Regions from separate parts of the Alteromonas sp. 4NH20-0056 genome, predicted to be linked through region 3. Evidence: predicted binding sites of a transcription regulator. Region 3 holds the regulator's gene; each other region holds the start of a gene.

Region 1 (11,012 bases), 250 kb from region 3:
GGGTTACATTTAACCATGCTATAGCGATCGCTCGCAGAGCTTATAGATTCTGACGCTCCGAGGAAGAGAATGCCGTCAGGTTGCAGTTGCCCGGCAATTTGTTGCAGTATCTTTTGTTTTACGTCACCTGAAAAGTAAATGAGTACATTACGACAAAACACGATATCGAAACGGCCGAGCGATGCATAACTACTCAGCAGGTTAATGCTTTTAAACGTTACCATGCGACGCACTTCGGACTTTATTTGCATTTGACCTTTGTCGGCTGTATCAAAGAACGCCTGCCTGCGCTGCGGCGACAATCCGCGGGCTAACGATAACTCGTCATATACTCCTTTCTCGCATTTGGCTAGCATTTCAGATGAAAGATCCGTTGCTATGATCTCTACGCCATTTTTGAGTATTCCAGGCTTTTGCCGTTGAAACTCAAGCAGTGCCATTGCAATCGAGTATGGCTCTTGGCCAGACGAACACGCGGCACTCCAAATACGCAGCTTACGGTTTTTTGACGCTAACTCAGGGATAATCCTAGTTTGCAGTAAATTGAAGGGATACGTATCACGAAACCACAAGGTTTCGTTAGTCGTCATCGCATCAATAACGCTTTGAAGTAATTTACGATCGTATCCGCGAACGACCGTCTCGATAAGGGCATCAGTGCTATCGAATTTGTGCACGTGCAACAACGAAGCGAGACGACTTCGCACTAGGTACTGTTTATTCTCGCCAAGTACGATGCCGCATTGCTGCTCTAAGAAGTGCCGAAACTTGACGTAACTTTCCGGCGAAACATCTTTGCTATTCAATCCCTGAGAGCTCCGTTATTCACTATCTATCATTAGCCACTTCTGAACCGCTGTGGCAAGTTCATCTGGGTGGAATTTTGCAATGAAGTCGTCTGCGCCAACTTTCTGTACCATTGCTTGGTTGAAAACACCGCTTAACGACGTGTGCAGAACAACGTGAAGTTTTTGCAGCTCTGGCGTGTTTTTTATCTCTGCAGTAAGGGTGTAGCCATCCATCTCTGGCATTTCAATATCCGAGACCAATACCCCCACTCTATTAGTGATATCACCATACTCTTCGGCAATTTCTTTTAAGCGGTTTAACGCCTCTAGCCCATTCTTCGCAAGCTCGATTTCAAGCCCCAACGATGTCAGTGCTTTTTTAACCTGATTTCTAGCCACGGCTGAATCATCGGCGATAAAAATTATTTTATCTTCTTTTCCTTCCGTAGTGAGTCCTTCGGCAACTTCCGAGCTTACTTCTGCATTTAGCGGAGAAATTTCGTTTAATATTTTTTCAACATCAAGAATTTCGATTAGCTCATTTTCAACTTCGGTGACTGCAGTAAGATAGCTAGCGCGACCTGTTCCTTGCGGCGGAGGCATGATTGCATCCCAGTTAGTATTGATAATACGTTCTACAGCACCAACCAAAAAGCCTTGCACTGAACGATTATATTCAGCAATGACGATAAAAGACGTAGAGAGGTTTTCAATGCGCTTTCCGCCTGTTGCCATACTCAAATCGATGACTGAAATAGTCTGTCCTCGGATGTGAGCAACCCCACGAACTAATTTATTAAGTTTAGGCATTGATGTAAGGGGTGGACATTGGAGAACTTCGCGTACTTTGAATACGTTTATTCCAAAGCGCTGCCTTCCGTTTAATCTAAATAACAGCAGCTCAAGTCGGTTTTGACCCACTAACTGCGTGCGTTGGTTAACCGAATCTAAAATACCCGACATATGTCACCTCTTTTCGATACTGGGCACGATCATTGCCTTAACTAGTTACGCTAGACAATATCACTAAAATGTTGCAGGTCAAACGCCAGAAAAATGACGCATAACGCGTTAATACGTGAGAAAGCACAACAAAAAACGCGACATGGCCGCCTGCTTTCTGTCATAAGCATAGACAATAACTCGCTAACTGAACACGAAAAGTAACTATGAATAAACTAAAAATCACAAATAGTCTCTTAAAGTGGCAACGCTACTCGTTACTTTTAACGTTGACACCACTCTTTTTTTTCCAGCACGCCATTGCTTCAACAGTGCACGAAGACGTTGAAAAAGGCGCTGAAGAATACCTGCTAGCGGCGCTTCAACATGATGACGCGGATACTAACATCGGTATCAATATTGTGAAGATAGACAATAGGATAAATATTCCAGCTTGTCATGAGGGATTTCAATACCACGCATCAGAGGAATCACTAAAACAATCATACGTGTCGGTAAGAGTAAGCTGTAATGATAATGATTGGTATCTGTTTACCAGCGCTCATGTTGTCAAAACCCGCAAAATTGTCGTTGTCTCTGGTGCAGTAAGCCCTGGTACAGTGCTTACTCCCTCGAATCTTGCGTTTTCAGATGTGGATGTCCGAAGGTTAAGACACTCGACATTCGCCAGTGTAGATACACTCATTGGCGCAAGGATTAAGCGGAGAATTACGGATGGCCAACCGGTACAAGCAAATATGCTATGCTTTGTTTGTGAAGGTGATAGAATTACCATCACAGCAGCCATCGGCGGAATGTCTGTGAAAACATCAGGGATAGCTCAGCAAGATGGCGTTATCGGGGACCCAATAAAGGTGCTGAATACGAGCAGCAAAAAGACCGTTATCGCTGAAGTCGCCAGCGTTCAAGAAGTCGTGATACACTTGTAATTCGACGCGCTTAAATAACTACGTTTTCGTTAAAGAAATGACTAAAGAATTCGTACCGTCGGCCGATATATTAAATTGAGGCGAAAAGGTAGTGGAGATATACGATGGCAATTAATAATATTAACAATGGGTTACCAAAAAACCCCGTTGATAATTCAAAAGTTGCGCAACAAAATCAGACGCAACAGTCGCAGCAACAAGCTGCGAGTTCTGCGCAAACAGCGCAAGCGCCGCGTCAAGACTCTGTGTCGTTGACACAATCTGCGCAGCAGCTAAATCAGGTCCAGAAGAAAGGCTCTGAAGCACCGGTTAACCAAGAGAAAGTCGACCGTTTAAAGAAAGCAGTTCAAAACGGTGAATATCGCGTTAATCCTGAAGTACTCGCGAATAAAATAGCGAAACTAGAATCAGAAATATTTGGTCAGAAATAGGTCAACGCATGTCAGACGCACTTCATGTTTCATTGGAACGGCAAGTTCTCAATTTAGAGAACTTGTCTTTAATGCTAGAAAATGAATTGCAGCATATTAGTTCTCGCGACGCAGAGCTTTTGATGGCGTTACTAAATGACAAATCCGCATTACTTGAAGACATCCAATCACTTGATGAGAAAATAGCACCACTTCATCGTGCCGCTATCGAAGAAGGCATGGACGATTCAACTAACGAACTAATATCTAAAGCGCAAACGCTTTTGGATGAATGTAAGTACCGCACCCAAGTCAATCAAAAAGCCGTAGAGCAAGGACAGCTTCGCCTCAACCATTTACGGAACTTGATGATGGAAGTGCGTGCTAAAGAGTCTCTCACTTATGACAAAACCGGCAAACCTAAGGGTGGCCAGTTAGGGTCAGGCGTAAAAGCCTGAGGTTACTAAGATACCAATCTCAAAAAAAGCGCATGATATGCGCTTTTTTAATAGTGGCATTAATTTACTTTCTACGCATAACACGCTTTTTAATAATACTTCACTGCTCTAATACGCTTTGGCTTCGCCATCGTTAGGTAAATATCGTAAACACGCTGCATATCCAACGAAAGCTCGGTAGCGTAAGTGTCTTCACCAACAGGATAGCTTTTGACAACCTCAGCCCCTCGAATAACACCGTCAACCGATGCTTTAAGCACTTCATTATCTATTACTAGGTTGGAAATCGATTGCTCGCCAGATAGTCGCTGGCCATACACCTGTTCGGCTAACTCGCGATAAGCCTCAAGTTTTGAGGCTTTAACTGCCATGAGCATTTTTTCCGTCTCGGTTTGCCCACGCTGGGTGGCGATTGGCGCATACCCCACAGCGCTTAGCATGGGATACTGTTCAGGTTCAACCGTCTCCCACTCAACGTGCTTGTCTACTATCGAACTACAAGCGCCTAAAATGGTACCCATCGCTACTAGGCATAATGTGTAGCCTATGCGACGTCCATTGCGGGGGTTATTGCCTGATGGTTTTGTTCGTTTGAAAAAATTCATAACAACCTCAATAGTAGATCGCAGCCGACGTTCAATTCGCCGCGTCTCTTTATTCGTAAATGCCATTCGTGTGGCGCCGTTTAACCCATTTCCTCGAGCCAAAGAAAAATCATTAGCGGCGCTATCAGATATTAGTTTGCAACTTACATCGCAGTTATCTTTGCAAATATCTTTGCAAATTTCGCACCATTTGATGCAATTACCGCGAATATCATTGGGTAGAGGATAGATTGAATACATGGCACTTTTTTCGCATACATTTTATCAAGCAGAATATCAGCACGTCGCAAGTCATATCGCCGCTTGCAAAATAAGGCAGATAATTGACGCATGTGATAACGCCGAACCTCGATAGGGTAGATTTACCGGTTTTTACCATGTAAAGCACCAGCGGCGTCACTGCTTTATCTACTATTTGGATACAACTTCGCTTATACGATGGGTTAACGTAACTTATGCAACTAACGCAACCAATATTATCAATACTGCCAACACCGCCAATGCAACTGATAAACCAAAGCATTAAAACGGCGCTATTTTGCCTATTGTTTGCAACGTCTTGGCAAAGCGATGCCGCGTGGTATGAAGCTAAAGGGCAAGCGGTAATCGTGGATGGAAATAAAACCGCAGCCAAAAAGAACGCGACCGAAGAAGCGCTTCGTCAGGCGCTCTTATTTGCAGGAGCATCAGTATCAAGCGTCCAGCACCTTACCGATGGATTGTTAAATGACGAGCGTTTACTCATGACGGCGAGTGGAGAGGTCCATCAACTAGAGTTAACCGATGAGGTATGGCATAACGATTACGTCACTATTGCCGTAAGAGCTGATATTACACCTAACGCAACGGTGTGCGCCTCCGAAGACGACCTAAAGAAAATATCGACAAGCCATTTTCGTGTCGAGAACACATCGCATTTGCTTGACGGTGATTTAAGACAATTCTCTAGCTCGTTAACGCATGAGTTAACCCATCTGATCAATTCACGAAATAACAATCTACAGATTGCACACATTGAGCCATATACCTTAAATATTCAGAATAAAGATCGTCCCTATCACATGAGAGCACTCTCGAAAAAGGCGAATACGCAGTATTCATTATATGGTGAAATCAATGACATGAGTGTTGTTCGAGAACCTAGTTCGTCTCTTGCGTTTTGGAAAAGCGATAATGCCACTCGTTATTTTTCACTTTCGATCGAGGTATATGACGCAATGAACGGCGGGCTTTTACTACAAAAGCATTATGATATGAACGCTGAATGGGCGTTTGATAAATTCACAAAGATAAATACGAAAAGCGCTAAATTTTGGCAATCTAGTTTTGGAACATCATTGTCAAAGACGTTAAATAATGTGGTCACTGACATGCAAGAAGCGCTAACATGTCAGCCTTTGACAGGTCATGTGGTTAGTGTAAACAATGACAATTTATCTATATCACTAGGGCAAGATAATAACATTCAAGAAGGTGACACACTTACTCTGTACCAAGTAAAGCAAGTTATTGATAGTTCTGGCACGTCATTCTTACAATACTCACTTTATCCAGGCGAATTTAGCGTACTTCGCGCCTACAGTAATTCTTCTACTATTGTGCATAAAGCGGGCGGCGTTATCGCCAATATTCAAGAAAACGATTTTGTAGTGAAGCGGTAAAATAAGTAATAACCTTTTTAATAATGTTTTTTATGAATAAGGGTTAACGTTTCAAAGAAGTTCGTATAATGTAAACGGCGCTGTCCCCATAGTTTAACTGGATAAAACAAGAGCCTCCTAAGCTTTAGATCTGCGTTCGAGTCGCGGTGGGGACGCCATTTGGAATAAAAAATCATACCTTAGTGAATTCTAGTGACATACCTTGTCGCACTTTTCAGGCCATTTATCGCGACATTCATACAAGGATCACGTTTTTCGTCCTCTTGATAGCTAGTTTTTGAAACGCTGATCGTTTTTTTTCAATTTTATACGAAAGTATAAGCACTTAATTTACAACGTTTTTTATTTTGACATAAAAATAAATAATCAATTAAAACAATACCATAAAAATTCCAATTGGAAAAAAAACCTCATTTAGACATACCCGCAAGCCATAGCGTATAAGTTTACATACTTTTCATTTTGTCAAGTCATGTGGTTGAATAAATCCGGCATCGCGGTAGATAGATAGATGCCTTGTAACTGTATGATTAAAAGATACTTATAAAGTACGTAATACCATGTTGATCAAACAATAATAATTTTCAGGATATAATAATGAAAAAACGTATAATTTCTCTTGCGCTATTATCAACAATCTCTGCGACAACATTTGCTGCTTCTAGCACTTTCCAAGCTACGGTAAATGCAATTTCAGACGCTGCCATTGCTCAAACTACAGCACTACATTTTGGTGCAATGCAACCAACTGCGGGTGCAGTTTGTACAATGGACAACGCTGGCGCTGTAACCGGTAACTGTGATGCCGCGAACGCAAATATTGCGATCGGTCTGATCACCGTTTCTGGTCTTATTGCAAACGTACCACTAAACGTAACGGTAACTGGTGCTTCAGGTACTAACGTAACCTTCGCATCAACGTATGATATTAACAACGCGACAGGCACACATGACGCTATTGTTGATGGTACGCAAACAGCCGTAACAACAAACGGCTCTGGCGATAACCTAACTATCGACGTATACGGTAGCATGACAGTAGACACTGCCCTAACACCAGGCGACAGCTACACGGCAGCCTACACAGTAGATGTTACATTCCAGTAATACTGGTATAGTGGGCGTAGGTAAATGCGCCCACTTATTTGTTCGTTTAGCAGTAGAGTTATCCCTATGTCCCGCACCCGCCATTTTTTTGTTTTTTTGACTCTTTTTATTTCATTTTTTCTTTCGAATAGCGTTAATGCAAACGTTGCGCTATCAAAGTTCAGAGTTTTTTTCGACAGCCAATCACGGACCGATTCACTTCAGCTCCGAAACACGGGTTCAAGCGACATAAAGTATTCAGCAGAACTGGTGCTAAACGCGATGACCGAAGATGGCACAATTTATTCAGTAAGCGAAGACTCGCTTTCTGCCCAAAAATTTATACGATTTTCTCCTAAGCGTGGCACAATCAAGCCAGGTGAAAGACAAGCGCTGCGATTTTCACTACGAAAACCAGCAAATTTGGAAAATGGCGAATATCGCGCTGTTTTACGTTTGATCACCGAGCTAGCACCGACTGAGAGCGGGAACGTTAACTTGGCGAGTAAGCTGGCATACAATGTTCCTATTATAGTAAGGCACGGAGAAGTTTCCGTTATTTCTAATCTAGAGACCCCTACCACTGTTATGCACAACGGCCAGCCCCACATTCAGGTTTGGCAAACGCGCTCCGGCAATCGTTCTATATTTGGCAATTTTATTGTCGAAACACCAGACGGTGAAGAGTTAGGCGTAATTAATAACGTTGCAGTTTATCGCCCATTGGAACGCAGAAAAGTGCTAATCCCTTTAACAAAAACGGTTAAGGGCCCAGTCATTATTCGATACACTGAAAATAAAAAATTTGGTGGCGATACTGAACTGTCGGTTGCGCATACGATAAACTAAACAAGCACTTATGTTCGTTCGGGGACTTTTACTCTGCCTGCTCGCGCTCCCATTATTAGCGCGAGCGGATAACTGCGCCTCCCCTACCGCATCCTACGCACCGCTTAATGACGACGACTTTTTGATTAGCGTAATGCGAGTAAATGGTCGTCCGGTCTTTGATGGCCTTGATGTATATAGAGTAAACGATCGCTTACTTATTCCTGCATCTTTAGTGTCCGATACCTTATCGTTAGGTTGGGATATCAATATACCTGCGTCCGTTGTTTCGTTTGAAGGAAGCGAAAAATTTTGCTCATTCTCACTTAATTTTGAAAAGACGAATACCAAAAATACACCTTCAGAGCTATTGTGGAGCGCAGATGATTTTGATATTTACATCGATATTGAATTTTTATCCATAATACTTCCTATTGAGTACGAATTTAATTTTTCGTTGCTCCATCTAAATATAACAAGTAGCGAACTTGGTTATGACGACTACAGTGAGGACCCCACCGTCATCCCTACCTTTTTTAAGCGCGAAAATATCGTTGCCGAGCGTGTTATTGATGACAATTATCAGTTGTATACTTCACCACTTATCAGCTATCGCTTAAGCGCTCAAAAAGATAGCGAAAAACAAGAACGGTTATCGACAAACATCAATGCAGGTTTCGATTTGTTCAACCATGCGGCGAATTTTAGGGTGAGTAGAACCGGTGATAACAGCCTCCATTTCTTGCGTTTTTCTCGCACCTTTGCCGACATGGCCAGTGCAGTAAGTAATAGGGGTCTAACCTATGAGTTCGGCGATATTCAATTATTTGGGGATAACTTAGTTACGAGTCCAAACCAGTCACTCGGCTTTATTTTTCACAACGGTGATACGCGGGGACAACGTAACTTCTCTAAAACCACTATCGAGGAATTTGTCTTACCAGGCTGGCGAGTTCAATTATTTAGGAACGGTCAGTTTATTGATGAGAAGTTCAGTGATGAACAAAACAAAGTGTTGTTTGAGGATGTGGATACGTTTTATGGTGCAAACCTCTTTGAACTCAAGCTTTACGGTCCGGAAGGGCAACAAGAAAGCCGTACACAATCAGTAAACGTAGGCGAAGACCAAGTACAACGAGGTGACATCGATTTCTTTGTAGGAGCAAGCGACCGACACTATCGCCTTCTTGATGGGGAGGTATCAGAAACTGGGTTAGGCAAGTCTGCAATTGTAAAATTAGGCGTTGGACTTTCAAACTCGACATCAATATCAGGGACAGCACAGCGATTATGGATTGATGACTCACCCGCGTCCTACTTTACCGCTTCTTTAGATACACAACTTTCGGGGTCCGCACTTAATTTATCGTTAACAAAACAAAGCAACGAAGGTTTTGCTTCCTTTTTGGGGTGGAACGGTCGAATTGACGATGATGTTGTTTTTACGCTATCAAACAGATATTTCAATGATTTTACTAGCGAAAGGTATAATGACGCCGTTGGGCTAAAAAGTGAAACTATCGCCCGTTTTAACGGCCAGTCTGAACTATGGGGACGATTTGGTTGGAACAGTAGCGTTTCATTTCGATCGTTTAACGAACGAGAGGATCAGGCTTCATTAAGTCTCAACGTGAACAATAACCTTTTGGGCGGGACATTTTCTGGCGGCATAACCGTTACTGATAATACGACACAACGCGTAAACGGGCGCCTTTACTACTCTAAACAGCTAGCGGAATGGCAAATAGCAAGCGCATGGGACTTTTATCCGTCCGAGCAATTTGATACCGAATCCTTCTATGTCTCACTACGCTGGCCCTATTTACTGTCTCAACATCGAGAGACACGATTGCAGTACCGTGCCAATGGCGCACAGAACATTGAGCTGCAACACCAACATAACTGGGGGTTCGATTCGATAAACGTAGGGTTAGGCGCCAGTATTGCAGAGGGAGGAAGCTGGTCGGTAAACCTCTCATTTACCGGTAATATTAACTATAACCCCTATACTCGCTCCCTTAATTTAGATAGAGCAGCCGGTGCCGCAGCTGGGCGGATAGATGCTTTTACGTTTTTTGATGCGAACCGTAACAATCAATTTGATGACGAGGAGTCTGCACTGGAAGGTGTCATGTTCAAAGGTAACTCTGTTTGGCGAGATGAAAAAACAAATATCGATGGTCGGGCAAGGCTTATTACTAACCATAGAATACAATCTGTCGCGATAGAGCCATCGTCGTTACCCGACCCTTTTATGGTCGCCGCCTATCAGCGAACAGATATTAATACCCATAGCGGCGGCGTGAGTCACATTGCACTGCCGGTTCACGCGGTAAACGATGTAGAGGGTACAATTTATCTTGTAAGCGCAGATAACAGTAGAGGTGCACCAAACCTATTGATCAACATCCTTAATACGAATAATGAGCTTGTTGCACAAACTAGGACGGAAAGCGACGGATACTTTTACGTTAGTCAGCTGCCGCCAGGCGAATACAGTATGTCGGTAGACCAAGAATACCTTGAGCGCAATGCACTCTCTATTGATAGCGAGCAGCTATCGTTCGTTGCGCCTGAAGAGGGCGATGCCATTTTTCTAGATGATATTAAACTAGTTAAAACTATAGCCCCTGCTGACCATTTGGAGCAATGGAAAGACGTGGCAATTGTTGACGCCACAATAAAATACGAAATTCAGATTGGCATATTTAGGCACGCGAGATCAATTTATGAAGTCATCAAGCACCTCACCGCGCCACCTACATCAATGCAGTATTATCGTAATCATGATTTAGCAATGACGTATGTTACTGTGGGCGGCTTTGCTGATTTAACCAATGCCAATGCATACTTAAACGCCATTAAGACTCATCCCGCGTTTAACAATGCATTTGTCAGCCCGGTATCTCGCTATCATGGCAAGCAATGGCGAAAAGAGTCCGTCTATTTTGATATTCAAGAAAAAATAAAATCTTCGTCTGAAGCACAGTCTAACTACTACTCGTCAGTGCTATGTCAACTTTCAGCATATTATTCTCTAAGCTCTATCAATCCGCGGATACTCACTTCACACCCTGAGTTACTGTTGGTTCCAAACACACAGCAAGATGCTACGTTCTACCGTTTACTTGCGCCGCTTAATGAAAACAATGAATGTGATGATAAGTACATTGACCATGAATATCGTCAAGGCCCAATGAAGGTTAATACCGCATCAGTGATGCACAGCCACGGGTAAGATAAATCCTCTAACTTACCAATTTATTGAAAATTGACGTTTACTG
Region 2 (11,012 bases), on a different contig from region 3:
ACAAGGCATGAAGCGCTACTCTTCTTATGACGGGAAATGGATACCGAGGTAAAGGCGAAGAAAAAATAGGCAGGCTCTGATCGACTTGTTCACCCAACATGCGCTGAGCAAGCCGTTTTCCTGCTTGTGCTGCAAATGACACACCCGAACCACAGTATCCCATCGCATATCCCATACGATTGTTACCGTCCACGTAGACACGTGGCAAACTATCTAACGCGACACTTACCCAACCACTCCAAAAGTATGGCATGCCAATACCATTCAATGCAGGGAAACTTTCTACCATTGCCATGTACAGCCGTTTTCTTTCATTCGTATTGTTAGCATTTTTGCCTGTCACGGCACCGCGCCCACCAAACAATAACCGACCGTCGGGTAGTACGCGGTAGTAATACTTCATCATGCGCGTATCCATGAAACTCATCGGTCTACACAAACCTGTTGCGTGCTGTTGTTCTTCAGTCAAAGGGTCGGTGACCATGATGCTTGATTGGACAGGGAACTGACGTTTGTCTACAAGAGAATGAAAGGTTTTTGGCGTATAGGCATTTGACGCAATAAGAATATGGCGTGTGTTTATTTCACCTCCTGGCGTGGTTACCTTGAACCAATTACCAAACTCAGTAATATCGAGAGCGGGGCTGTTGTAATACAGTGATGCCCCTAACTGCGACGCGATGCGAGCATATTCGTCGGCCAGCTTTAAAGGGTGCAAGCACGCACCCGGCTGAATAACCGCACCGTGAGAGCCTGCAACAGTTAGACGTTTACTCAATGCATTCTGAGTTACGTTTTCAAGTGTGTCGCCATAGCGGTCACGCTGAGCATTGGCAGCACTAAAGAGTCCTTTTGCAGCTTTGGCGGTGTGGCCAATTTTTATATAGTCGCCAGAGGTATAATCTACCTGCATGGCATAGCGGTTTATTCTGTTCTCTAACAACGAAACGGCTTCGGTAAATTCGCTATGCATGCCATCAGCAACGGTGGCGCCCCATTTTTCAGCTATCGCGCTAAGCGATAATCGGCCGCTACCGCTTAATATAAAGCCGCCGTTTCGTCCAGCGCAGCCAAAACCTAGGGTATTACTGTCTATGACCACCACATCTTTTTGTTGCTCAGAGAGCGTAACTGCTGCGCTTAGCCCGGTATAGCCACCTCCTATCACGAGGTAGTCTGTAGATATCCCGCCGGCAAGTGGCGCATAGTGTGTGGGTGTATGAGTGGCATGCCAATAAGAGGGCGGAGATGAGTGTGTAGGGGTTACACCATTACTCACTAATGGGTCGTATATCTCACTGGTATTCATGAGGTAAACGTCAACATCATTTCAGCGCCTTCACATTCGCAATAATCAACACAAACAGGGCAGTCATATCCTTCATAAATAGACGCATGACGCCATTTCCCCGGGTGTTTATTGATAAGTACGCCGCCGTTTTTAGAGAAGTATTTAAAAGCACTGTTTCCTGGGCTGGCTAGCCATATGTGTGCAAGGCCTGCTTCTGCACCCTGTAACTTAGCCTGCTGAATAGACAGACGTAGTAGAGCACTACCTATACCTGTACCCTGCATGTGGGGCGATACGGTATTGCATTTGAAATAGCAAACATGGGACTCTGCAACCGGCCATTTAGACGGTGTACACCAACTATCACGTTGCCATTGGCTGTGCGCATACGTAAGACGAAAACCCACCACATTGCCTTGGTAAAGGGCAACAAAGCTTGCGTTGATGTCCTTATGCCAACCCTTTTGATAAATGGCTTCTAACAAAGACGGGGTTAAGTAATTTTCGCCGTGAACGTCATTCCCAAGTGCAATAACCTGATTGAAATGTGCTCGGGTTAGTGGCGTGTAGGTGATGTCACTTGAGGTTATCGTGGTCATGCTGTTGCTTCATTCCTTCTAAATGAAAATCTAAGGCTTCAACAGAAATAAGTATCTCTCGTACCGACATCCATAACGAATAGAGCAGTGATACGAGGCTTGCCGCGAATATCCAGTTTCCTACGTTTTGATAGTTAAGGTAGATAGTCAGCATCGATACGACGCAAAGGAAAAAGCTGCCCACACCGGCTATTTGCATCCGCTTAATAAGCTGAATACGTAGCCTTAGATTTTTGATTTGTGCCACAGTATTATCGTCTCGTTCTTCTTTTGAGAAGTTACGAATAAGCGTAGCGAGCGTTAAAAACCGATTGGTATAGGCCAACAGCAATAGCGATATAGCTGGAAAAAGCATGGCTGGCGTTGCGATATCAATTGTCATAGCGGGATAAAAAGGTCTGTCGCCTCGTCGATGTTTCTGAGTGTATCAATAGCACGTTGAATTGTCTTGTTAGGAATTGACGCGTTGTGTTGAGCGCGTGTTTACATACGGTCAACAGGCAGGCCTGCCGCACTCCACCCGAGCATATCACCCTCTAAATGCATAACTTCAGAAAAATCGAGCGCCTTTAATACTTTCATTGCTAATTTGGCACGTCGCCCCGAGCGGCAGTAAACAATAACAGGCTTCTCTTTGTTCCCTTCAAGTTCACTAATATAACCGTCTATCGCGTCGTAAGGCATATTGACAGCGCCAGGGATATGGCCTTCAGCGAACTCTTCAGGAGAGCGCACATCAATTAACATCCAGTCGTTGTTTTTTACCCGTTCAATTAGGTAGGGTGAGGGCTGAATTGATGGCTGAGTGGTTGCTTTAGCGGTGTATTGGAGAGAAGCAAAAATGGCGATTGCGATAGACACAAAAAAAACTGCTGTAACTATCCGCATCTTATTTTTTCCCGTCCGTTGTTTTCATTTAAGTATACTCGCTAAAATCGGTGGTTTATACCCTCACATAGCGTTTTTAGTTCATCAGCCAAGCGTAGCGTATACCGGCTTGTAATATCAGGGTTAACAGTAATCACAGGCGCATCGATAAAATCTGCGTGAGGCGCCCAAAATGTATTGAGTTCCTTTGACGACGATTTGCTCGCGGCAACGAGTATTTTTGGTTGTCGTAAAAGGACTTCCTTGATAGATACTTGCGGGTAATCAACAGGGCTATCTTTAAGTAGTGTTTGTGCACCGCAGATATTAAGCAGTTTATTAGGCCAAGCGTGAGGGCCAATTGACATAAGCGGTGCTGTCCACGAGTAGTAAAAAACAGGGATGCGTGCAGTGCGCTTGTAACTGTTCTCGAGCGTCACTATTTGCTGCTCAAAGTTACTCGCCAACGTTTGGGCTATGTCTTCCCGCTCGGTTATTTGTCCTAACGCTTTCAGCTCTTTTGAAATATCAAAAAGTTCATTGATGTTGCTTTTAAATACCCGATACCCCATTTGTTCGAGTTTGTTTATATCACTTGGCTTATTGCCCCCTTCCCACGCCAAAATAAGGGTGGGGGACAATGCCATTATTCTGGCAATATCTGCGCCTTGATAGTCAGCCACGCGAGGAAGTGACTTAGCTTGTTCTGGGTAATCACTGAAGGCGCTTACTGCGACAAGATGGCGCTCTAAATGTAAACTGTATACCCACTCTGTCAAATGAGGCGCGAGGCTTACGATACGCAGCGTACCATCATTTTGTGGCGCGGCATGGGCGTTTAATGAAAAGGCCAATAGGAAGAATGCAGCTATACCCTGAAGCCATTTTGAGGTTAACGTCATCATGTTATAAAAAGTCACCAAGTGATTGAGTGGATACCGCTATGCCGAATAAACATAGGCTAGCGAACGCCGCAACTACCGTCATTGCGCTGTAAATGGTGCGCTTACTTCTAAGCATGTCTGAATGGCGGACTTCACGTTTTCCCCCCACACGGGCATGCCTTACTTTTTTTCCACTGTAAATAGCAGGGCCGCCTAACTGGAAGCCATGAATGCCGCCAAATAACGCAAGTAATAGTGAGGTTTTATCTCTTGCCTTACTGTGCTTTATTGCTCTTATCCCGGCAATTGGATTGGTAATGATAAGCGTGCTACATGCCCCGAGAAACGCGGGAGGCAATAAGAGTATATTTACGATAACCCGTATTGGTTTGCTAAAGAGTGAAAAGCCCGGTAGTTGAGGGTGCCACTGCCACGCGGTGAGTAACAACAGACGGTAGGTTAGTGCGCCTATTGGGCCGGCAATAAGAAAATAGAAAATGACACCGCAATAAAGATACAAAAACTTGAGCCACAATGCCTCGATTGCTGCTTTTGCAGCGCCTACATCTGACAGTATATCGCAATCACGTGCAACGATAGTCGACAGTGTTTCTCGTGTAAGCACTTTCTTGCCTCTCCCTGTATTGGCGGTAACCCGTTTAAATTGCTGTCGCTGATAACGGAAATCTAGCATCGCAATGACGATAACGGCTTCGAAGAAGATGGGGTATTCTGCCATCTGGACGAGCAGTGCAAGACAGGCAATGAGGGGGAGCAGTAACACTGCGGCAGCAAGGCTGCCGGAAATATAGTGTTGCATCGGCGCATATTGTGAACTGGGTACGACGCGTTGTCCCATCCTTAAAATGAGATAGCGCATAAGCGTAAGCGGGTGGCTTTTGTGCGGCCACAGCCATATGGCGTCAACCGCAATCGCAAGCCACAGTACCAGTAATGACTGGTACCCTGCGTCGTTAAAAAAAGCGTCCACGCTGCGTTAGGCGATGTGTTTAATCATCGCCATAACCAATTGGGCAGAGTGTTTTGCAGCAGTTTCTAGATATTCTTTAAAGCTGACCGTCGAGGTTTTTCCAGCAATATCTGAAAGAGAGCGGACCACGAGAAACGGTACATTGAGCATGTGGCAGGTTTGTCCTATGGCAGCGCCTTCCATTTCTACTGCTTTCATATCCTGAAACTTTTGACGTAGTTCCGCCACGGCCTCATCGCTACCAATAAACGCATCACCGGTACAAATCAACCCTTGGCGAGATTGTACACCCTCAATGGAGGTTGTTGCAGATTGTGCAGCCTCAATTAATGCGCTATCGCATCGGAAGTCTTTGGGCATACCGGCACACTGGCCTAGTGCGTAGCCAAAATGCGTAAGGTCGGCATCATGATGAATAACATGCGTTGCAATAACAACATCACCAATGTTTAGGTCTTTGTCGAACCCGCCAGCAGAGCCAGTATTAACCACGGCATCGGGTGAAAACTTTTCAATCAACGCGGTAGTAGCAAGTGCCGAGGCCACTTTACCTATACCGCATTTTACGAGTACGACGTCGATACCGTGTAATTGGCCTTCAAAAAAGGTCAGGTGATTCCACGTTGTTTCTACAACATTAGATAACGATGCTTTTAGCAATGCGACTTCTTCATCCATTGCGCCTAAAATGCCAATTTTTTTCATAGTGATACCATCAAAATAAATACGGGGTGAGCGCTAATCTCGCCATAGGCAATGTGCCAGCAAGGCGGTAAACCAAAATAACAATACAGGCCGTATAATGGCTCGTTTACGCTAAGTGAGCTAATTGTATAAGGAATAGGGAAAAACTGATAGGAAAATGCCTTTGTCGCGGGGGTGGAGAGCGACAAAGGCGGGGGAAATGGTGCGTCTTTGTAAGATGGCTACGCGTTTTATGCCGCCGCTGGGCGACTTGAGCGTAGCGGTCGCGTTGGTCTTTTAGGCGTAGTGGGATTGTGCGTAGGTAACTGTGCCATCTTCTGTTGCAAGCGACGATAAGGGATCAATTTATTCTCAATACACTCACGAATGTCATCGACGCTGTATCCTGATTTCACTTTAATACGCGCATGAGGAACGCCCGCAGCGTCTAAAGCGCCAGAAACAAACCAATCTTTTTGTGCCTTGTAGCCGTCTTTACCTTGGTTATGAACAAGGTCAATGGCTAATACAGGGCTCATGTCCTCTTTGTCTACAAGTACAAAATCAAGTTGTCGAGATGATGCTCTTGAAATAGCCTGACTGGCTGTTTTTTTATTTGTGGTTTGTCGTACCGACACCACATCGCTTAATTTTACGCGACAGATAATGCGAAACTCTCTTCCCATTGCCTGTTCAATTAGGTTGAGAAACGTATGCTCGGCCGGTGTGAAAAGCTGCGCTTTTCGGCGAAATGGGAATGCCACGCCACCGTCTGATAACTTAATGGCACCTAATGCCACTACGATAAGTAACATCATTAAAATAATTGCCAATTCCATCGTAATCCTCACTCATCAAACACTATTGAGCGTCATAAAAATGACGTTTTCGTTGATACCTATTGGTTCATTGATGAAATTGCAAGGCAAGTGCCACTTTTGCAATGGGGAAACAAAATAGCGTAGAGCCCTTTAATTACAAGCGTTGGCACAGGCGCTTAGCAAAAAGATAGGGTAAAGCGAAACAAAACGTACTGCCAATAATGGGGTGCTCTGATTATGAGGGGGAGACTTATTCGGCAGGGTCTTTCATTACCAGTATATCGACTTGCGCGCCATTATTGTCGGGCGACACCACAACACGATACGTATTATCTGAAGAAACTATCAAAACACGTGAATTAATGGGGGTATGAACATGCGCGTTAGGAATGTTGTCTTGGTAGTAGCGGATGGTTTCGCCTGCTGAGTTTTTTGTAAAGTAAACTAAGCTGGCAGGTAGCCCTTCGTTAAAGGCCTGGCATTGGGTGGCGTTACTTGCAATGACTACCTGATGAAAAGCGCTAGGGCATGATGAAATGTCAGGCGATGATGCTGTGTTTGAGGTATCGGCAAGCGCATGCGTCACTAGGAGCCCTGAGCAAGCCATTGCACATGCACCCCATGTCACCATGCGTTTTATTTGCTGGCCTGCACTGGAACCAATAGTTGTTAGGTTGTTGAAATTCATCTTTAAAGCCTCACCACATACTTTAACGGTTGATTTTATGATAACCGCCGGACCGCTTACGCATACCATGATAGTAGATAGCTTTGCGTCACAGAGCAACTGAATATAGGTATGAATAGGAAGTGTCGAGTATATGGCGCATTGTCGGTAAGTGCGAAAAACAAAAAAAGCTCGCTGACATTTATGCCGCGAGCTTCTTATTAAATAACGCAACGTGTTGTTATGCGCCGATATAATCCATAATGCCTTCCGCGGCTTTACGACCTTCATCAATGGCAGTAACGACTAGGTCACTTCCTCTCACCATGTCTCCACCTGCAAAAATTTGCGGGTTTGACGTTTGGTAAGCAAATTTACCGCCACGAGGAGCGCGTACTCGACCTTTTTCATCAAGCATAATGCCAAACTCACCGAACCATGGTGATGGGCTTGGTTGAAAACCGAATGCGATAATAACGGCATCGGCTTCAAGAACGTGTTCAGAGCCTTCAATTTCAACCGGACGTCGACGGCCGTTTGCATCAGGTGGCCCCATTTCAGTTTTAATTAGCCTTACGCCACATGCATTACCATTTTCATCAACGGCAATATCAATGGGTTGTAAGTTGAACTGAAACTCTACACCCTCTTCTTTTGCGTTAACGACTTCACGGCGTGAACCAGGCATGCTTTCTTCATCACGACGATAAGCACAAGTAACCTGAGCAGCACCCTGGCGAATAGAAGTACGGACACAGTCCATCGTGGTATCACCACCACCTAGTACCACTACGCGTTTGCCTTTCATGTCGATGTAGTCGGCTTCATCTTTCTCCAAGCCCATAACACGATTGGTGTTAGCAATTAGAAATGGTAACGCTTCATGCACGCCGTGCACATGCTCGTTGTCGAACCCACCTTTCATCGACTTGTATGTCCCCATACCTAAGAACACAGCATCGTAATCTTTAAGCAAGGTTTCAAACGCGATATCTTTGCCAATTTCGGTGTTAAGAATAAACTCCACACCCATGTCGGTGAAGATTTCACGGCGTAGTTTAATGACGTCTTTTTCAAGTTTGAATGACGGGATACCGAACGTCAGTAGGCCGCCTATCTCTTCATACTTATCAAAAACAACGGGTTTTACGCCATTACGGACAAGAATATCAGCGCACGCTAACCCAGCTGGGCCTGCGCCAACAATAGCCACTTTTTTGTCTGTCCAAACCACATCAGACATATCAGGGCGCCAACCCATCTTAAAGGCGGTATCGGTAATATATTTTTCAATGCTTCCGATAGTTACCGCACCGAAATCGTCATTTAGGGTGCATGCGCCTTCACATAATCGGTCTTGTGGACACACTCGGCCACAGACCTCAGGAAGGCTGTTGGTTTTATGAGACAGCTCGGCTGCCTCTAATATTCTTCCCTCATTAGCCAGACTTAGCCATTGAGGAATATAGTTATGTACCGGGCATTTCCATTCACAATAAGGGTTTCCGCAGTCCAGACAGCGATCTGCCTGGCCTTCGGTTTGTGATTGGGTTAGCGGTTGATAAATTTCGCCGAACTCTTCTTTACGCACCATGATCGGCTTTTTAGGCGGATCGATACGTTCAACATCGACAAACTGGTATACGTTCTTTGCCATTAACTTAACTCCCCCTACTGCGCTTGAATGCGTAATTCAGCGCTAGAACGGCTGATGTGACCAAGCAAGTTCTTCACATCGCTGGTTTTTGGCTTAATAAGCTTAAAGCGTTTCAGCGTCGCGTTGAAATCGGTAAGTAGCGATAACGAATGTTCGCTTCCGGTTTCTTCGTAGTGCTGATTAATTAAACCACGTAGGTGTTCGGCAAGGATTGCCTTATCTTCAATAGACATAATGTCTACCAATTCAGCATTAACACGGTTATCAAGGTCATCATTGTCATCCATAAGATAAGCAAAACCACCTGTCATGCCCGCGCCGAAGTTCACGCCAACCGGGCCAAGGACCGCAATGATACCGCCAGTCATGTATTCACAACCGTTATCACCAATACCTTCAACCACGGCAATTGCGCCTGAGTTTCTAACACCAAAACGTTCGCCTGCGCGGCCCGCCGCTAGAAGCTTACCGCCTGTTGCGCCGTATAAGCAGGTATTACCCATAATGGCACTGTCATGCGCGTCGTATTCAATACCTCTAGGAGGGTGAATAACCAGCTTACCGCCTGTCATGCCTTTACCCACATAGTCGTTTGCATCGCCCGTTAGGTGCATGTGCAAACCGCCGGCGTTCCAGACACCAAAGCTTTGGCCTGCCGTTCCTGTGAGGTCTATTCTAATAGGCGTATCTTCGAAGTCTTGGTTACCGTGGTGCTTGGCAATTTCGCCAGACAATAGCGCACCGACAGAACGATCCGTATTTCGGATGTTATATTTCAGAGAAATAGACTTCGTTTCTACCACCGCTTGCTGGGCATCTTTAAGCATTTGCGCATTAAGTTCGCCTTTATCGATAGGCTCATTCGTTGTCTGAGAGCAGAACAAACGTGTGTGTTCGCCCGCTTCAGGCCGAACTAACAACGGCGATAAATCTAAGCGATTCTGTTTTGCGGTAATGCCGTCTAATACTTTCAACAATTCAGTGCGACCTACTAAATCATCAAACTTAGCGATACCAATTGATGCCATGATTTCACGTACTTCTTGTGCAATGAACTTAAAGTAGTTCATTACCATTTCTGGTAAGCCAATAAAGTGGTCGTCACGAAGCTTTTGGTCTTGCGTTGCTACACCGGTTGCACAGTTGTTCAAGTGGCAAATACGCAAGTATTTACACCCAAGCGCCACCATTGGTCCTGTTCCGAAACCAAAGCTTTCTGCACCTAAAATACCGGCTTTAACAACATCTAAACCTGTTTTTAAGCCGCCATCGGTTTGCACGCGCACTTTATGACGTAAGCCATTCTCAATAAGCGCTTGCTGGGTTTCCGATAAGCCTAACTCAAATGGGCTGCCAGCATATTTAACTGACGTAAGCGGGCTTGCACCCGTGCCGCCGTCATATCCAGAAATAGTGATAAGGTCGGCATACGCTTTGGCAACACCAGTCGCGATAGTGCCCACACCCGGCTCTGATACCAGTTTTACTGAGATAAGCGCCGTTGGATTAACTTGTTTAAGGTCGAAAATAAGCTGAGCCAAATCTTCGATAGAGTAAATATCGTGATGTGGCGGTGGAGATATAAGCGTTACCCCTGGCACTGAGAATCGAAGTTGTGCAATGTACTTATTAACCTTGTCACCAGGGAGCTGACCACCTTCACCAGGTTTCGCACCCTGGGCAACTTTAATCTGTATCACACTCGCATTAACTAAATAGTGCGGTGTTACACCGAAGCGGCCTGACGCAACCTGCTTGATTTTCGAGTTCTTTTCGGTACCAAAACGTGATGGATGTTCACCACCTTCACCCGAATTAGACTGACCACCTAAGCGGTTCATTGCAATGGCGAGTGCCTCATGTGCTTCGGGGCTAAGTGCGCCGATTGACATCGCTGCGGTATCAAAGCGTGGGAACAAGCTTTCTGCAGGCTCTACGTCGCTTACATCAATAGGGTCACAGTCTGGGTTTAACGCAAGTAAGTCGCGGATGTGCGCTGGCGCTCGTTCGTTAACCAGTGTGGCGTACGCCTGATAGTCAGTGTATTGCCCGCTTACCACCGCTTTTTGTAACGTTGTGACTACATCAGGGTTATATGCATGATACTCACCATCGTGGACATACTTCAACAAACCGCCGTGGGAAAGCGGCTTACGCTTGAGCCACGCGATACGGTTTAAATTAATGTGGTCTTGGTGGAAGTCATCAAAGCCAGCGCCCTGAATTCGAGAAGTAACGCCTTTAAAGCATAGCTCCATCACTTCACTGTTCACGCCTACGGCTTCAAACAGTTTTGAGCTACGGTAGCTGGCAACGGTGCTTATGCCCATTTTGGACATAATTTTATACAAGCCTTTGTTTATGCCTTTACGATAGTTCAATGTGGCTTGCATAGCTGAAATATCAAGTTCACCTTTTTCACACAATTGCTCAATAGTTTCATACGCAAGGAAAGGGTAAACCGCTGTCGCACCAAGCCCAATAAGCACGGCAAAATGGTGCGGGTCACGTGCGCTTGCCGTTTCGACAACCACGTTCGCATCGCAACGTA
Region 3 (11,012 bases):
TTACCGTAATTGATTTTTTATCGTCAAATGATGACTCTGGCTCAAAGACAACGGTCTGGTTATCGTAGTAGCCCATTGCGACCGCGTAGGTGGTAATAAGATACTGTCTGAATACACTAATGTACTCGCCCAGCTTTTCTTGCGGTACCGATTTGAAGTGCTTACCTAGCACCATAAAGGCTGCAAACTTGTAATCGATATGTGGAACTAACTCTTCTTCCATTATTGTGCGCAACAACTCAGGATCAGCCTTAATTGCCTCTTGGTTCGCTTTAATTCGATCGAAGGTTTTTGACGCCACGTCTTGCACTAGCTCATATGGATTTTGCTCGTTGACATCCATCGCCTGTGCGCTGCTTATCACAGAAAACATCAACACACCCAATGCCACTATATATTTTTTCAATGTAACTCTCCTGAAAGTAATCTCTTTATAAGGTGACCCGAAAAACACATTGTTTGTTTCATCCAGTCACTAAAATGTTTTATTCGTCGTCGCTTCCGCGGTTAAACAAGAACTGACCGATTAGGTCTTCTAGTACCAACGCCGACTTTGTGTCTTGCAAATAATCGCCATCTTGTAAATTTGCGACGCCATCGAAAGAAAACCCAGGTTGGAACCCTACGTACTGTTCTCCTAATAACCCTGAGGTTAGAATTGACACCGAACTTGTCTCTGGAAAGCCGTTGTACTCCTTCATAATAGAAAGCGTAACCACCGGCGTGAAGTCTTCTTGGTCTAGTGCAATGGTCGTTACTCGCCCCACTGTCACGCCGCCCACTTTAACGGCTGAACGTGGTTTTAGGCCGCCGATATTATCGAACTTTGCATACAGCGTGTACGTATCCGCGTCGGTCGCTACCGTTTGATTGGCTACTTTTAATGATAATAGTAACAAGGCGCCTATCGTCAGCGCGACAAAAAAGCCCACCATTACTTCCGTTTTATACTTATTCATACTATTTCCTACTCGATACCAAACATGAGGGCGGTGAGCACGAAGTCCAGCCCCAACACTGCTAATGATGACAACACAACGGTTTCCGTTGTGGCTTTACTTATTCCTTCCGACGTTGGAATAGAATCATACCCTTTAAATATGGCAATCCACGTCACAACTAAGGCGAAAACGAGGCTTTTTATTACGCCATTGATGACATCTTGGTTCCAATCGACGGTAGACTGCATAATCGACCAATAACTTCCGGCATCAACACCTAGCCAATCTACGCCAACCAGATGCCCTCCCAAAATGCCTACTGCACTGAAGATTATCGCCAGCATAGGCATGGAAATAATTCCCGCCCAAAAGCGCGGTGCAACAATGCGTCTTAGCGGGTCTACCGCCATCATTTCAAGGCTAGACAATTGTTCGGTCGCTTTCATTAGTCCAATTTCAGCCGTTAACGCTGAACCCGCTCGCCCTGCAAATAATAGTGCCGTTACTACAGGCCCAAGTTCTCTAAGAAGCGACAAAGCAACCATAGGACCAAGGCTACCTTCCGCACCATAATCAACGAGAATAGTGTAACCTTGCAACGCCATCACCATGCCGATAAACAAGCCTGACACAATGATTATTAACAAAGACTGAACACCCACGACATGCATTTGTTTTATCGTGAGCGGAATGTTCTTCACTCTTGGTACTGCAATCAATGCGCCAAAGAGCATGATTGTGGCTCGGCCAATAGCCGTTATTTTTCCAATAGTGGTTGCACCGAGTGACTGAAAGAAGCTCATTTATTTTCTCCAAACAAACTTTTTTCTAAATCTGCAGCAGGATAATGAAACGGAACCGGCCCATCAGCCTTCCCTTTTAAAAACTGTTGAACAAGCTCTGAATCACTGTCTCTTATCTGCTGCGCAGTCCCCTCACCAATAACACGCTTGTCGGCGAGTATATAGATGTAGTCTGCGATAGAAAGTACTTCAGTTACGTCGTGCGTTACCACAATACTGGTGAGGTTCAGCGCATCATTTAATTCTCTAATGAGCTTTACCAACACGCCCATTGAGATGGGGTCCTGTCCGGCAAAGGGTTCATCGTACAAAATAAGGTCTGGGTCAAGTGCTATTGCTCTTGCCAATGCAGCTCGTCGTGCCATTCCACCCGACAGCTCGCTAGGCATTAAAGACGCAGCCCCACGAAGCCCCACGGCCTGAAGTTTAAGCGCAACAATTGTCGCGATAATATCTTCAGATAACGATGTATGTTCTCTCAACGGAAACGCGACATTGTCAAATACTGACATGTCGGTAAAGAGCGCCCCGCTTTGAAACAACATGCTCATACGACGGCGAGTCTTGTATAACTCTGAGCGGCTCATCGAAACGATAGATTGGCTATCAAATAATATATCGCCTTCATCGGGGGTGAGCTGACCGCCAATCAATCGTAATAATGTCGTTTTACCTATACCACTGGGGCCCATAACCGCCGTGATTTTACCTTTAGGAACCCGTAATGTTATTCCATCATAAATCACACGTTCAGATCGGCTGAAGGTAATATTGTCTACTTCAACTAAATGTTCCATATGCTCTCGTGTTGTCTGCTAACGACATCCTTTTTACACTTGCCACTATGCAGTTATATTTTCTTTAGTACGACATCTGGGTATAAGAAGATTTTATAGGACGCACAAATAATTTATGTTCCGACCGTTTACTCGCAGATAAACGTTACTTGTTCCCGCACTGTCTAGGCCTAACACCTGCCGTTTTGCAGCAAAATGTCTACCTTTTAGTCCACACTCTTTCGGTAAAGTTTACTGGGGAGTGTAATTTAGTGGCATTGTACGCTTTTTCAAGGGCGCATCCAAAACCAAAAAGTTACAACTTATGTTCGACTAAAACGAACGGACGATCGATTAAACAGTGGCGCACATGAACTTTCCCACGAGGTTTGCAGAAAAATACGTGTAACGAACAAAATAAGCTAGGTTTCCGTAGGCAAATGGCATCGTTTTTGCGACAATCATGGAAAATCGTAATCAGAACAGGTTGTTGTGCTTTTACACGTAAGTATATTTATTGTTGGTCTTATTGTCTTAAGTTGGAGCGCTGACCGTTTCGTTTATGGCGCTGCGGGGCTTGCCAAAAATATTGGCATTTCTCCTATGATGATAGGCCTAACCATTGTGGCGATGGGTTCGTCCGCGCCAGAGATTGTCGTGTCTGCTATCGCATCAGCAAATGGTAATATGAATACCGCAGTGGGCAATGCATTAGGCTCGAACATTACGAACGTAGCGCTTGTGTTAGGTATCACCGCGCTGGTAAAGCCGCTTGTCGTTGCATCAACAACGTTAAGACGAGAACTTCCTGCGTTACTAATCATTTCACTTATCGCGATTGGCTTTCTTATTGACGGAAAATTAGTCACCTATGAAGGCATTATCTTATTAGGCCTCTTTGTTTTCGTTATCGCCATGATGGCGTGGCTCTCTCTTCAGGTAGATAAAGAAGACCCACTGGTGAAAGAGACGGCTGACGAAGTGCCAACCGGCGTATCGAATACCGCGGCGTTAGTATGGATTGGCGTCGGCCTTATATTGCTCCCTCTAAGTGCTCACTTCATGGTGGACTCTGCAGTTGAAATCGCACGCTACCTTGGTATGTCAGACCTCGTTATTGGGTTATCGATAATTGCGTTTGGAACAAGCTTACCTGAATTGGCCGCAAGCGTAGCCGGTGTGCTAAAAGGCGAAGACGACCTTGCACTTGGTAATATCATCGGTTCAAACATATTTAACTTGTTAGCGGTGCTAGGTATGCCCGGGCTCATTGCGCCGGGACTTTTAGACCCCGATGTTTACCATCGAGATATTTACGTTATGTTAGGATTAACACTGTTGCTTTTCTTGTTCAGCTTCGACCTTATCGGTAAACGCATTATCTCGCGTGCAAACGGGAGCATTTTAATCGCCTGCTTTATCGGCTATCAATTTTGGTTGTTTGGGTAATGACAAACGAAAATCATTTTATACAATCAGGCAAACGGGTTATCGACATAGAAGCTAACGCAATAGAAGCGCTTGCTTCGCGCCTCGACGGCCGTTTCATTGCCGCTTGCGAGTTGCTGATGAATTGCACCGGCAAAGTCGTGGTAAGTGGTATGGGAAAATCTGGCCATATCGGTAACAAAATTGCCGCAACGCTTGCAAGCACCGGTACACCGTCCTTTTTCATGCACCCTGGGGAAGCCAATCACGGCGACTTGGGTATGCTTGGCAAGGGTGACGTACTGCTAGCAATTTCTAATTCAGGTGAAACCGGCGAACTGGTTAATTTACTTCCCGTCGTAAAACGCTTGAATGTGCCGGTTATCGCCATGACTAATAGTGAACAAAGTTCGTTAGGCAGGCACGCCGATATTGTGTTAGATATCCACGTCGATAAAGAAGCCTGTTCGCTAGGGCTAGCGCCTACCTCAAGCACTACTGCCACGTTGGTGATGGGCGACGCTCTCGCCGTCGCACTTTTAGATGCAAGAGGGTTTACCTCTGATGACTTTGCTTTGTCTCACCCTGGCGGAAGCTTAGGGAGAAAGCTGTTATTGAAAGTGAGCGACATTATGCAGTCAGGAGATGCCCTTCCCCTCGTTAACGAAACCACCATGATAGCTAATGCCCTGCTCGAAATATCTCGAAAAGGCTTGGGAATGACAGGTATCGTTGATGATGAGGGCGTATTAACCGGCATTTTTACTGATGGTGATTTACGCCGTATTCTTGATGCTAGAATAGACCTTCATTCTAAGCGAGTGAATGAAGTTATGACGGTAGGTGGAAAAACAGCATTCGCTGAACAACTTGCCGTTGAAGCACTCAACCTCATGGAAACACATAAAATTAGCGCATTAATGGTTGTTGATGAAAACAGGAAACCCGTAGGTGCCTTCAATATGCATATGTTGCTAAAAGCGGGGGTCTTGTAATGGACAATGCGATTAACACGCTATATGGGCAAATCCCAAGCGCGTTATTTGATGCGCTAAAACAGATACGTTTGCTCGTCTGTGATGTAGATGGCGTCTTTTCTGACGGACGTATTTATTTGGGTAATGACGGCGAAGAGTTAAAAGCATTTCATACTCGAGATGGCTATGGTGTTAAGGCGTTGGTGCAGCACAACATTGACGTCGCTGTTATCACTGGCCGAAAGTCGCGCATTGTTGAAAGCCGAATGAAAGCCCTTAATGTGTCACACATTATTCAAGGGGAAGAAAACAAATATGATGCATTAGGTGCATTAATGGAAACGCTATCGTTAACCCCTGAGCAGGTTGCCGTGGTAGGTGATGATATGCCTGACACTGGCATGTTTAAACGCGCTGCCGTTAACATTGCTGTCAATGATGCTCACCCATTGGTCGCGCAAGAGGCAAACTGGATTACATCACTTCCGGGTGGTTTCGGTGCCGTTCGTGAAATAAGCGACACTATCTTGCAATCACAAGGTGTAGAGTTTGGTATTCATGGTGCCAGCGTATGAACCGGCTTGGCGTCAGCATATCAGCCCTTTTCATTCTTGCACTGCTTATGTATCTACCTACGTGGATGGAAGATGAGCCAGCGTCTTCACAACAACAAGGGCAAAATGCACTAAAACCTGCTTATCAAGCAAAAAACCTGACAACAACCTTGTATAACGTTGAAGGCAAGCTTAACCACAAAGTATTTGCGGCCTCAATGGAGCATTACGACGAATTGGGGTTTGTCTTTTTTCAAAAGCCCAGATACTCAGTCTACACCGATAGCACAGAGTCGCCTTGGGTAGTGTCGGCACAAGAAGGGACACTTTACAATGATGAGCTGATTCAGTTAGAAAAAGATGTGCTTATCGAGAACCAAACGAACAATGACTTTGTCAAACGAATTACAACCCAGTATATCCAGATCAATTTAAACTCTAAACAAATGACGTCTGACCAACGTGTGAATATCCAAGGCACACAGTATGTCATTAATAGCAATGGGTTTAATGCAAACTTAGACACACAAAAATATGAGCTAATAGACCATGTTCAGACCATTTATTCTCCTAGTAACTAGTTTATTACTAGGTAGCGTTGCCACACCGTCATTCAGTGATGAAAACGACTTTAATCAACCCATCAAAGTCGATTCGAAATCACAATTCGTTGATGGAAAAAATAAAACATCGCTTTTTAAGGACGATGTCCGAATCTCTCAAGGGTCTTTGCTTATTATTGCTGACGAAGTTGAAGTTGTCGCCAGTGAGGGAGAAGGAAGAGAAGTATTTATCGCCAGAGGCGCTCCTGCAAGCTTTTCACAAACGTTAGAAGATGGCACCCCAGTAAGCGCGAAGGCAAATGAAATTCGCTATGAAGTCGTCAAGCGTACTATTTCATTGAGCGGTAATGCGGAATTACAACAAGACACCAGCCAAGTAAAAGGTGACAACATTACTTTCGACATGATCTCTGAGCAACTGTTGGCAACCGGTGGCGATAACGATAAAGACGGTCGCGTAACGACTGTATTCACGCCTGAAGCAATAAAAAAAGCAGCAGATGACAACAACGACGGCGAGGATGATAACTAAGCATGGCAACACTGAGTGCAAAAAACCTCGCAAAAGCTTACAAAGCGCGCCAAGTTGTAAGAGACGTGAGCTTATCGGTATCGACTGGCCAAATTGTCGGCCTACTCGGGCCTAACGGCGCTGGTAAAACCACGACCTTCTACATGATTGTTGGCTTAGTGCCTCTTGATAAGGGGCTCATTACGATTGATGATGCAGAACTTACGCATCAACCTATGCATGAGCGCGCTCGTCAAGGCATTGGCTATTTACCTCAAGAAGCGTCTATCTTTAGAAAGCTTACTGTGCATGAAAATATTATGGCCATCTTGCAAACCCGTAAAGATTTAAATGCAGAGCAGCAAGAACAAGAAGCCGATGCGCTACTTGATGAATTTAATATTAACCATATACGTAATAGTGCAGGCATGAGTCTTTCGGGTGGCGAACGTCGTCGTGTTGAGATTGCACGGGCGTTAGCAGCCAACCCGCAATTTATTTTGCTTGATGAACCATTTGCTGGTGTTGATCCTATATCAGTTAATGATATAAAGAAGATTATCCAGCATTTGCGAGATAGAGGAATTGGGATCTTAATAACGGACCATAACGTCCGCGAAACCTTGGATGTTTGCGAGAAAGCCTACATCGTAAGCCATGGTGAATTAATCGCCCAAGGCACCGCGGAACAAGTTTTGAGTAATCAAAAAGTAAGGGATGTATACCTAGGCGAGCAATTCAGGCTATAGTTAATAGTAAGTCGCAAGCGATTTAGCTATTTTCGCACTCGGTATACGCATAACAGAGCATAAAATAAGACGTAGATGAAACCATCTTTACAGCTAAAATTTAGTCAACAACTTACTATGACTCCACAGCTTCAGCAGGCCATTAAGCTTCTGCAGCTGTCTACGCTTGACCTTCAACAAGAAATTCAAGAAGCGTTGGACTCAAATCCGCTTTTAGAAGTTGAGGACGGTTCCGATGAACCTCAAGCTGAGCGCAACAATATTGACGGAGACGATTCGCGTTTAGACGCGGCACCTTCAGCATCAAGCGATACTATCGAGTCTGGTGATGCACTGGAAAAAAATGATTTGCCCGACGAGCTTCCTATTGATAGTACATGGGATGAATACTATTCGGCGTCGTCTGCCCCCGCACCTGGCCCATCAAATAACGATGATGATTTTATTTTCCAAGGCGAAACGACAGATGACATTCAAGAGCATTTGTCGTGGCAAATGCGCTTAACCCATTTTTCAGATACTGACCGTGCTATTGCCATGGCCATTATCGATTCTATAGACGAGTCAGGCTACCTGACCACGTCGTTGGAAGACATATTAGAAGCCATTAAAAGCGAAGATATTGAAGAACAGGTAGAGATGGATGAAATTGAGTGCGTGCTAAAACGTATTCAAATGTTCGACCCTATTGGTTCTGGCTCCCGTAGCCCTCAAGAATGCTTGATGGTTCAGCTGCGTCAATTTTCTGAAGACACACCATGGCTAGAAGAAGCAAAGCAACTTATCGAAGAATACTCTGACTTACTAAGCAGTAAAGACTACCGCACACTCATGCGTAAGAGTCGCTTAAAAGAAGACCAACTTCGAGAAGCCATGCGCCTACTGCAAACGCTAAACCCTCGCCCAGGCAGTGCACTTAAAACGAAAGAACCCGAGTACGTTATTCCTGACGTGTCAGTTATGAAAAAGAACGGACGTTGGGTGGTGGAACTGAATCCAGACAGCCTGCCTAAGCTTAGTGTTAATCAGCAGTACGCGGCAATGAGTAGAAGCTCCAAGAACAGTAGCGACTCACAGTTTATTCGTTCTCACATGCAAGAAGCTAAATGGTTCATCAAAAGTTTAGAGTCTCGAAATGAGACGCTAATGAAAGTTGCTAATTGTATCGTTCAGCAACAAATGGGCTTTTTTGAACATGGTCCAGAAATGATGAAACCAATGGTGTTAAATGATGTCGCAGAGATGGTGGATATGCATGAATCAACCATTTCTCGCGTTACAACACAAAAGTATATGCATACCCCCCGTGGTATTTACGAATTAAAGTATTTTTTCTCAAGCCACGTTGCCACGGAATCAGGTGGAGAGTGCTCTTCAACCGCTATCCGTGCATTGATTAAAAAGCTTGTTGCGGCCGAGACGCCGAGCAAGCCTTTGAGTGATAGCAAGATTGCTCAATTGTTGGCCGAGCAGGGCATAAAGGTCGCTCGGCGGACGATAGCAAAATACCGGGAATCTTTGTCGATTCCACCGTCGAACCAACGCAAGAGCCTTATTTAACGGGCTTAAAAAACATAAGGAAGACGAAATATGCAAATCAACCTAACGGGTCATCATGTTGAAATCACCGATTCTTTGCGTAATTATGTCGATACGAAGTTCACTAAACTTGAGCGTCACTTTGATCACATTTCTAATGTGCATGTCATCCTGAACGTTGAAAAACTAAGTCAAAAAGCAGAAGCAACAATGCATTTGAGCGGTGCTGAAGTATTTGCATCCTCAGAGAATACAGACATGTATGCGGCGATAGACAGCATGGTCGATAAACTCGACAGGCAGGTCATCAAGCATAAGGAAAAACTCAAAAAACATTAGTAGTAAAGCATGGACATACAAGCCATCGTAAGTCTGGACCGCACCGAGTGTGCGGTTCAGTGCAATAGCAAAAAGAGAATTCTCGAAATCATTAGCGACATTGCCGCGAATAACAACGAGGATATTGATCAGGCAGAAGCCCTTGCTAGCCTACTTGCTAGAGAGCGCATGGGAAGTACAGGAATTGGCAACGGCATTGCCCTGCCCCATGGCCGCCTACCGGGGTTATCTAGTGTTATCGCCATTGTGGTCACTAGCATTCCCGCTATCGATTTTGACGCCATTGACGAAAAGCCCGTTGATATATTTTTTGCATTATTTGTCCCTGAGGAGCAAACACAAGGTCACTTACAAACCTTGGCAACCGTTGCTCGCAAGCTAAGCGACAAAGACACACTAAAAGCCATTAGACGCGCAACTACTCGTGACGATATTATTACCGCACTTGGGTAAATCACTGTTATTTAAAGGGAGAAAATGAATGAAGCTGATTATTATCAGTGGTCGTTCTGGGTCAGGAAAATCAGTGGCGCTGCGTGCGTTGGAAGATTTAGGCTATTATTGTGTAGACAATATCCCTGTTAACCTCCTTCCTACTCTCACTCACACGGTCGTTGATGAATACGACCAAGTTGCAGTGAGTATTGATGTAAGAAATCTGCCAAAAGATCCTAACGAGCTCGTCGAAATTCTGGACTACCTGCCCTCTTCATGGTCAATGACTATTGTCTACATCGATGCGAGCGACGACATTCTGGTAAAACGCTTCAGTGAAACCCGTCGTCTTCACCCTCTGGCTAAATTGAATAAGTCATTATCAGAATCAATCAAAGCAGAATCAACATTACTTGCGCCTGTTATTGAACGTGCAGACTTATATATTGATACTGACAAGCTGACTATTCATCAGTTAGCTGAGCTTATTAGAGAACGAATACTTGGCAAGAAAAGCTCTCGCTTGGTATTGGTTTTTGAATCGTTTGGCTTCAAGCATGGTATCCCAAAAGACGCTGACTACGTATTTGACGCACGATTTCTTCCTAACCCCCATTGGGAACCTGACTTACGTCATCACACAGGGTTAGATGCACCGGTAGAAGTGTTCTTGGGTTCTCAGCCTGTTGTAACCAAGTTTATTTGGCAAATTCAAAATCTTATCACTACGTGGCTGCCGCACTTAGAGCGTAATAATAGAAGTTACGTCACCATTGCTATCGGCTGCACAGGCGGTCAACATCGCTCTGTGTTTATTGCCCAAACATTGGCAAAGACATTCAGTGAGATTCACCCTGACGTACAAATAAGACATCGGGAATTAGACCAATAATGGCTATTGAAAAAAAGCTTACTATCGTCAATAAGCTCGGTTTGCATGCCCGCGCGGCCACGCAGCTTGTGAAGCTCGCGAATCAGTTTGATGCAAAAATCGAATTAGTCGCCACAGATAAACGTGCAGATGCGAACAGCGTACTCGGGCTGATGATGTTAGAAAGCCACCAAGGAGAGGAAGTCACCGTTATCATAGACGGAAAAGACGCCGAACCTGCCATGGTCGCCATTGAACAACTTATCATGGGTAAGTTTAACGAAGACGAATAGTCTTCACGTTACGTCGCCTTTCTCACGCTGACACAAATACGTGCTTCGCTTCGCCATTTTCCATGACAGCGTCGTGTTATTTGCGATATCCTATAACGACTTCCGATTCAGGTAATTAGGCATCACGCAAGCATGGCTGAAGCGCTCGTTCCAAAATACGTACAAAACCAACTTAGGGCCCTTAACCTTGCCCTGAGTAATGGTCAATTTGTATCTGTACGTAAACTGTTACT

What was found. Region 3 encodes sigma-54, which starts transcription at its own class of promoters, with help from an activator protein. Its sites were predicted from a motif close to GTTGGCACGNNNNTNGNNT; they were not measured.
Region 1: AC27EZ_RS01705 (flagellar assembly protein T N-terminal domain-containing protein) is a predicted target of sigma-54. The motif match lies at 4,391-4,409, and genes of this name have one in related genera.
Region 2: AC27EZ_RS05500 (DUF2726 domain-containing protein) is a predicted target of sigma-54. The motif match lies at 6,235-6,253, and genes of this name have one in related genera.

What each region holds. Positions count from the first base shown of each region.
Region 1 is NZ_BAAJLS010000001.1:362,471-373,482, forward strand. Features, by position in the region: gene AC27EZ_RS01675 (CheR family methyltransferase) at 1-806, opposite strand, end outside; gene AC27EZ_RS01680 (chemotaxis protein CheV) at 822-1,751, opposite strand; gene flgA (flagellar basal body P-ring formation chaperone FlgA) at 1,958-2,680, shown strand; gene flgM (flagellar biosynthesis anti-sigma factor FlgM) at 2,785-3,111, shown strand; gene flgN (flagellar export chaperone FlgN) at 3,120-3,548, shown strand; gene AC27EZ_RS01700 (LPP20 family lipoprotein) at 3,638-4,069, opposite strand; gene AC27EZ_RS01705 (flagellar assembly protein T N-terminal domain-containing protein) at 4,609-5,814, shown strand; tRNA gene AC27EZ_RS01710 (tRNA-Arg) at 5,897-5,972, shown strand; gene AC27EZ_RS01715 (hypothetical protein) at 6,412-6,921, shown strand; gene AC27EZ_RS01720 (fimbrial biogenesis chaperone) at 6,946-7,749, shown strand; gene AC27EZ_RS01725 (carboxypeptidase-like regulatory domain-containing protein) at 7,760-10,966, shown strand; gene AC27EZ_RS01730 (hypothetical protein) at 10,990-11,012, opposite strand, start outside.
Region 2 is NZ_BAAJLS010000002.1:447,569-458,580, reverse strand. Features, by position in the region: gene AC27EZ_RS05535 (NAD(P)/FAD-dependent oxidoreductase) at 1-1,309, opposite strand, end outside; gene AC27EZ_RS05530 (GNAT family N-acetyltransferase) at 1,306-1,890, opposite strand; gene AC27EZ_RS05525 (DUF2721 domain-containing protein) at 1,868-2,272, opposite strand; gene AC27EZ_RS05520 (rhodanese-like domain-containing protein) at 2,374-2,778, opposite strand; gene AC27EZ_RS05515 (helical backbone metal receptor) at 2,820-3,662, opposite strand; gene AC27EZ_RS05510 (cobalamin biosynthesis protein CobD/CbiB) at 3,664-4,632, opposite strand; gene AC27EZ_RS05505 (5'-methylthioadenosine/adenosylhomocysteine nucleosidase) at 4,639-5,337, opposite strand; gene AC27EZ_RS05500 (DUF2726 domain-containing protein) at 5,568-6,155, opposite strand; gene AC27EZ_RS05495 (hypothetical protein) at 6,388-6,825, opposite strand; gene AC27EZ_RS05490 (FAD-dependent oxidoreductase) at 7,046-8,461, opposite strand; gene gltB (glutamate synthase large subunit) at 8,476-11,012, opposite strand, start outside.
Region 3 is NZ_BAAJLS010000001.1:613,855-624,866, forward strand. Features, by position in the region: gene AC27EZ_RS02720 (MlaC/ttg2D family ABC transporter substrate-binding protein) at 1-406, opposite strand, end outside; gene mlaD (outer membrane lipid asymmetry maintenance protein MlaD) at 486-959, opposite strand; gene mlaE (lipid asymmetry maintenance ABC transporter permease subunit MlaE) at 968-1,744, opposite strand; gene mlaF (phospholipid ABC transporter ATP-binding protein MlaF) at 1,741-2,541, opposite strand; gene AC27EZ_RS02740 (calcium/sodium antiporter) at 3,013-3,969, shown strand; gene AC27EZ_RS02745 (KpsF/GutQ family sugar-phosphate isomerase) at 3,969-4,943, shown strand; gene kdsC (3-deoxy-manno-octulosonate-8-phosphatase KdsC) at 4,943-5,500, shown strand; gene lptC (LPS export ABC transporter periplasmic protein LptC) at 5,497-6,060, shown strand; gene lptA (lipopolysaccharide transport periplasmic protein LptA) at 6,029-6,574, shown strand; gene lptB (LPS export ABC transporter ATP-binding protein) at 6,577-7,302, shown strand; gene AC27EZ_RS02770 (RNA polymerase factor sigma-54) at 7,378-8,862, shown strand; gene hpf (ribosome hibernation promoting factor) at 8,893-9,180, shown strand; gene ptsN (PTS IIA-like nitrogen regulatory protein PtsN) at 9,190-9,633, shown strand; gene rapZ (RNase adapter RapZ) at 9,662-10,507, shown strand; gene AC27EZ_RS02790 (HPr family phosphocarrier protein) at 10,507-10,779, shown strand; gene mgtE (magnesium transporter) at 10,912-11,012, shown strand, end outside.